3 regions of the Vibrio porteresiae DSM 19223 genome follow, and region 1 is predicted to be linked to each of the others. Evidence: predicted binding sites of a transcription regulator. Region 1 holds the regulator's gene; each other region holds the start of a gene.
What was found. The regulator PurR, encoded in region 1, represses purine synthesis genes. The targets are predictions, from matches to a motif close to TNANGNAAACGTTTNCNTNA.
Positions count from the first base shown of each region.

Region 2: the regulator PurR is predicted to act here: its motif matches at 1,011-1,030, upstream of OCV11_RS15565 (uracil-xanthine permease family protein).
Region 3: the regulator PurR is predicted to act here: its motif matches at 985-1,004, upstream of purE (5-(carboxyamino)imidazole ribonucleotide mutase).

Region 1 is NZ_AP024895.1:1,404,490-1,406,764, forward strand. It holds gene OCV11_RS06495 (TfoX/Sxy family DNA transformation protein) at 1-224, opposite strand, end outside; cyclic di-GMP riboswitch class I at 338-439, opposite strand; gene purR (HTH-type transcriptional repressor PurR) at 597-1,598, opposite strand.
Region 2 is NZ_AP024895.1:3,402,588-3,404,862, forward strand. It holds gene recG (ATP-dependent DNA helicase RecG) at 1-840, shown strand, start outside; gene OCV11_RS15565 (uracil-xanthine permease family protein) at 1,211-2,275, shown strand, end outside.
Region 3 is NZ_AP024895.1:53,802-56,076, reverse strand. It holds gene hemF (oxygen-dependent coproporphyrinogen oxidase) at 1-258, opposite strand, end outside; gene OCV11_RS00280 (L-threonylcarbamoyladenylate synthase) at 316-873, opposite strand; gene purE (5-(carboxyamino)imidazole ribonucleotide mutase) at 1,072-1,557, shown strand; gene OCV11_RS00270 (5-(carboxyamino)imidazole ribonucleotide synthase) at 1,561-2,275, shown strand, end outside.

The DNA.
Region 1 (2,275 bases):
ACCACTGGGAAGCCACGTTTTTTATAAACGTAAGGTTCTAAGCCTTGCTGCTTGTATTTCTCGGAACAATTGTCATCTGCACGAATGTGAAGTTTGTCGTTAACCACCAATGCAAACATTGTGTCATCAACGAAAATTCCAAATCCGCCAAACATTGAACGAGATTTTACGCGTCCTAAGTTTTCAAACAGACGCATTGAGTCTTTTAATATTGGTTTATCCATGCCTTTAGTCTCGGTGTATTAACAATACGCCACCAAAATCAGGTCCGAGAATGTAGCAAAAGAATGCAAAGATTGTGTCAGTAAGAAGTTAACGTCTTAAATGCATTTTTGCCATCGGTAACCCCGCTACCTACCCAGAGCCGGAAAATACCATCTAAGGGTTTAGGCCGGAGGCTTTGCGTCCCACCTTTTCAGATGGTTTGCCCTGTACGTGACATTTCGTTCACTAGAGTAATCTTAAACTTGAACATAAATCACAAAATATTTTGCCTAATGTGATATTCGTCCAAAAAATCGCTGTATCTTTAATAAGCGACATTTTCATCAATAAGATTTTATATCAAAAGTGAGAAAACATGTAACATTAAGATTTTAAAGTTTTTTTACAGTATTTCGTGCGACGAGCTCAGGATGCATCTCAAAAACGCGACGATCATGGGCTTTGTTTTTGATCCGTTCCAATAGGATCTCAAAGGCGTTCTTACCAACACGACGTTTGGGTTGGTGAATCGTCGTTAGCGGTGGTGAAAAGTACTCAGAAAGCTCGATGTTATCGTAACCTACGACAGAAATATCATCGGGTACTTTCACGCCTTTTTGCTGTAAACGGCTCATTAAACCCAACGCCATCGTGTCGTTAAAACAGAACACTGCGGTCGGTTTGTGATCCATCGCAATAATTTTGTCTGCTGCAAGTACCGCAGTGTCACATTCGAAGTTGCCTTCTAGAATCCAATCTTCGTTCACTGGAAGATTAGCTTCGGCCATCGCACGGCGAAAACCAATGATGCGTTCCTTACAAGCCATTTTAGAAAAATGACCGCTCAAACAAGCAATGTCTTTGTGTCCGTTATCGATAAGATGTTTCGTTGCGATGTAACCGCCTTCTTCAGAGTTATCCATAATGGTGTCGGCTTGCGAATCTTCAAGACCCCAATCCATGATCACTTTTGGAATGTCAGAATGGCCTTCAAGCATTTCCATTAGCTCAGGAGTCATATCTGAGCACATCACCAAAATGCCATCGACACGCTTTTCAGCAAGCATGCGTACATAGTCGCGTTGTTTTTCATAAATGCCGCCGGTATTACACAAAATCAGTGTATAGCCTTGGCGGTAACAGTAGCTCTCAACCCCATCAATGACTTCAGAGAAAAATTGGTTGGTTGATTGAGTCACCAACATACCAATAGTCCGTGTGGTGTTGCATTTTAGGCTGCGAGCAACCGCGCTCGGTGCGTAGTTTAGCTCTTTTACCGCTGCCAACACTTTCGCTTGTGTTGCTTCGGCTACAAAACGTGTTTTGTTAATCACGTGTGATACAGTGGTGGTTGACACGCCTGCAATGCGCGCAACATCTTTTATAGTCGCCATTGGTTTTTCCCATCGATATCTGCTGACTAGGACAAAGATTTACAGTGATTGACCACTTCAACAGGTGTTGATTCGATATGTAAGTGAAGCTTAAAAGTAGTAAAAACACAAAAACCGCTTCAAAACAGCGGTTTAAGTAAAATTTCTATAGATTATCGTTTGCGTCAAAGATTTTAGACTGGTATTGAACCACTCGCAATGAAAAATTCATCTTTGTTTGATATCAATCGCTTTACTATTTTGTTACCAAGCTGGTGCAAGCTTCGACCTAAGATCAAGTGCAAAATGAGCTGTAAAGTGACTCATTCATCTTGAAATGCGAGTGAATGCATAGCGGTATTTCAGTCGGCTTTTTATTGTCTTCTTAACTGTCCACAACAAACCATCATCGCCTTTAAGTTATTTGTTGATATTAATAAAAACCATTAAATTTATAACCAAATGCACTAATAGATATGAATATTATTTTCATTTGTCGCCCGTAAATGAGTAACAATGTGACAAAAAAGAAGACAAATTTTTACATATTTGAGAAATGAAAATAAAGTGCTTTTATTTCGATTGTTCAAACAAAGCAAAATGTTATCTAAGCTTGTTTTGAATCAATAAAGCATCAGGTTTTAAGTTCGTACTCTAGAATTGTTACCGTCTATGAATAGAATGAATAGGGATTAAAT
Region 2 (2,275 bases), 1.6 Mb from region 1:
ATTAAACAAGGTGCGGTTCCTCATCAGCTGATCATGACCGCGACACCGATTCCTCGCACTCTCGCAATGACCGCTTACGCCGATCTAGAAACATCGATTATCGACGAATTGCCACCCGGTCGAACCCCGATTCAAACGGTCGCGATTCCTGACACCAAACGCCAAGATATTATCGACCGCGTGCGTCATGCCTGCCTTACCGAGGGGAAACAAGCCTATTGGGTGTGTACCTTGATTGATGAATCGGAAGTACTTGAAGCGCAAGCCGCAGCAGACATTGCTCAAGAACTTCAAACTACACTGCCTGATGTCAAAATCGGTTTGGTGCATGGGCGTATGAAAGCTGCTGAAAAGCAGGAAGTGATGCGTGCCTTTAAAGCCAATGAGCTGCACTTGTTGGTTGCCACCACCGTTATCGAAGTTGGCGTGGATGTACCCAATGCGAGCTTAATGATCATCGAAAACCCAGAGCGTCTTGGCTTGGCTCAATTACACCAGTTACGTGGCCGCGTTGGTCGTGGTTCAGTCGCTAGCCACTGTGTATTGCTCTATCACGCACCTCTTTCTAAAACCGCCCAAAAACGTCTCGGCGTACTAAGAGAAAGTAATGATGGATTCATCATCGCTCAACGGGATCTCGAAATTCGTGGACCGGGTGAGCTACTCGGAACCAAACAAACTGGCTTAGCCGATTTCAAAATCGCTGATTTGGTGCGCGATCAACGCCTAGTTCCCGAAGTTCAGCGTATATCACGCCATATCTTCACTCATTATCCGGATAACGCTCAAGCCATTATCGATCGCTGGATGAGTAATCGCGACCGCTACTCCAACGCCTAAGCAAGAACCTCTCGTCTGTTCTGGGTGGTTTAAGCCCAGAACACGACAAATTTTCCCTAACTCAATCAAATTAAAAAGATTTTCCCGATACACTGACTAACAACGTCAGTACTGTTTATTTCTTAAACAAAATTCTCTTGTCTAATCGGTCAAGAAATTTCGGTTTCACCACTCGCAAACGTTTGCTTTTTACCCTGAACACTCTATAATCGCCCGCCTGATTTTGAGGTTTTGATCATTAAGATCAATACATCGAACACACGATCCTGAGCAGAATCTGAATAACAGCAATCACAGATAAATGCCTGCTCCACTTTTTCAGCCCATTCAGCGTCGAAAAAGCCAGATATTTGAATATTAGGAACTCATTATGACAACCAAGAACACTGCGCGTAAGTCTGATTTGGTTTACCAACTCAATGATCGCCCACCACTACCGCAAACTCTTTTCGCGGCTATTCAGCACTTATTGGCGATGTTTGTCGCAGTTATCACCCCATCACTGATCATTTGTCAGACGTTGGGAGTGCCTGCAGATCAAACCAACACCATCATCAGCATGTCGCTATTTGCTTCAGGTGTTTCTTCCTTTATTCAAATTCGTACCATTGGTCCTATCGGTTCTGGCCTACTTTCCATCCAAGGCACCAGCTTTAACTTCTTAGGTCCAATTATTGGTGCAGGTTTATCTCTAAAGGCTGGCGGTGCTGATATCCCAACGATGATGGCATCCATTTTCGGTACTATTTTGGTTGCCTCTCTCGCTGAAATTTTGCTATCACGCGTATTGGAATTCGCACAACGCATTATCACCCCACTGGTCTCTGGTATTGTGGTAACGCTGATTGGTCTGACTCTAATTCAAGTGGGTCTAGTCTCTATGGGCGGCGGTTATTCTGCGATGGCTAGCCACACATTTGGCAGCCTAGATAACATGGCCCTAGCTGGCACAGTGTTGGCGCTGATTGTTATTTTAAACCGCTCTCGTAACCCTTATATTCGCGTCTCTTCGATTGTGATTGCGATGTTGGCAGGTTATGTATTGGCCTATTTCCTAGGCATGGTTAACATGGAAAAACCACAAACTGGCTCTTGGTTTGCAATGCCAATTCCAATGCAGTTTGGCCTGCACTTTGACTGGTCTCTATTCATTCCTCTTGTATTGATTTTCTTTATTACAGCACTTGAAGCGATTGGTGATATCACTGCGACATCAGAAGTATCCGGTGAACCAGTAAAAGGCCCAATCTACATGAAACGCCTAAAAGGCGGCGTATTGGCAGATGGTTTTAACTCAGCTTTAGCGGCATTTTTTAACAGCTTCCCGAACTCAACCTTCAGCCAAAATAACGGCATTATCATGCTGACCGGCGTAGCAAGTCGCTATGTGGGTTACTTTATTTCTGGCATGTTGGTATTGCTTGGTCTATTCCCT
Region 3 (2,275 bases), 1.4 Mb from region 1:
TTCAGGACGATGAGCCGTCGCAGAGGCGGGCATCGCATTCCCAGTCACATGAGAGAAGTTCACGCCACCTTGCTCAATCACTTCACCATCACGCAGTACCCGCGAACGACCGCCACCACCAAGACGTTCGCCAGGCTCGCGATGCCAAGCATCTTCAATAAATTCTCCGACACCGTCTGCCTTAGCCAGTTGTTGGCAGATATCATCTTGCAATGACATCAAAAATTGTTTTACGGCTGCTTTGTCTACGACTGACATGACTTTCTCCTCGTTAGGGCGACTTTCTATTTTTACTGTATCCGGTTGAGTGCGGATTTAGCCCTGTCTAATAACTTTTAATGTTTTCGCGTCACGAATTTCGCTTGGCTTGTTACGCCCACCCGTCTCACCAATCAATACTGCGACTAATTTGTCACCTAGCTGTTCCATCACTTCAGCAGTAGTCATGCAAGGTGGCTGACCAGAAAGATTGGCACTGGTCGAAGTAATCGGTTTGCCATAAGCCAAACACAATTTTTGTACTAACGGATGATCGGTAACACGCACAGCAATGGTATCAAATTGACCACTGACCCAATGAGATACTCGAGAGCTTGCTGGCATGATCCACGTGACTGGCCCCGGCCAGCTCGCTTTAACATGGGCTAATTGTTCAGCAGTCAATTGTTTCTCATCTATATAAGGAAGCAACTGTTCATAAGTAGCAGCGATTAAAATTAGCCCTTTCTCCACGGGACGCTGCTTTAGTGCGAGCAATTTTTCCACTGCCGCCACATTGTCAGGATCACACCCAACACCAAACACACCTTCCGTTGGATAAGCCAGCACTTCTCCTGCTTGAAGTGCTTGTACTGCTAATTCAAAGTTATTCACCACAACGTCCTACGCTGATCAATATTCTGTAATTTCCCTAGTGTACAAATTATCCGTTTAATCACCTAAACCAAATTGCCATTGCGAAAAATACCAGTGGAACACAACAGCTAGCGCAAACGTTTGCTTGCAATAAAAAACCCCGTATAATGCGCCCCGAATGCTCACTAAATAATTTAATGCTTGAAGGAGTTGGAGATGAAAGTTGGAATTATCATGGGGTCTAAATCAGACTGGCCAACAATGAAATTAGCCGCTGACATGTTAGATAAGTTTGGTATTGCCTATGAAACCAAAGTTGTTTCAGCACACCGAACTCCTCAACTTCTTGCAGACTATGCCACCAGCGCAAAAGAACGCGGTTTGAAAGTCATCATCGCTGGTGCTGGCGGTGCTGCGCATCTACCAGGGATGACCGCAGCATTCACCAGTCTTCCTGTTCTTGGTGTTCCAGTTCAATCGCGTGCACTGAAAGGAATCGATTCACTTCTTTCTATCGTACAGATGCCAAAAGGTATTGCTGTTGGCACACTAGCGATCGGTGAAGCAGGTGCAGCGAATGCTGGTATTCTAGCGGCACAAATCATTGGTACTCACGATGAAGAAGTCATGGCTAAAGTGGAAGCGTTTCGCGCAGAACAAACAGAAACTGTCTTAGCCAACCCAAATCCTGAAGAGGAATAAGCAATGCACGTATTGGTACTAGGTTCAGGTCAATTAGCACGAATGATGTCTCTTGCAGGAGCACCATTGAATATCACTATGTCTGCGTATGATGTGACAACCGATCGAGTTGTTCATCCGCTCACGCAAGCGGTGATTGACCAAACTCTTGATCAAGCTATTGCAGCGGCTGACGTGATTACCGCTGAATTTGAGCACATTCCACACGACATTCTCGCTATCTGCGACAAGAGTGGCAAGTTCCTCCCAAGTACTGATGCGATCAAAGCCGGTGGCGACCGCCGTCTTGAAAAAGCTCTGCTAGATAACTCTGGCGTGAAAAACGCTACCTATTACGTCATTAATAATCGTGCCGATTTTGATGCTGCAATTCAACACGTTGGCATTCCAATGGTATTGAAGAGCGCTCTTGGTGGCTATGATGGTAAAGGACAATGGCGTCTTAAAGATTCCACGCAAGTGGATACCATTTGGCAAGAGATGCAAGAGTGTCTCAATGGCTCAGCTCAACAAGCCATTGTTGCAGAACAGTTTGTAGCATTTGATCGTGAAGTTTCACTCGTGGGCGCTCGTAGCGCTTCTGGTGAAGTCGCTGTTTATCCTCTTGCAGAAAACATTCATGTAAATGGTGTTTTGAGCCTATCAACTGCCATTGATGCTCCCGAGCTGCAAGAACAAGCGAAACAAATGTTTACTGCGGTGGCCAATAGCCTAGATT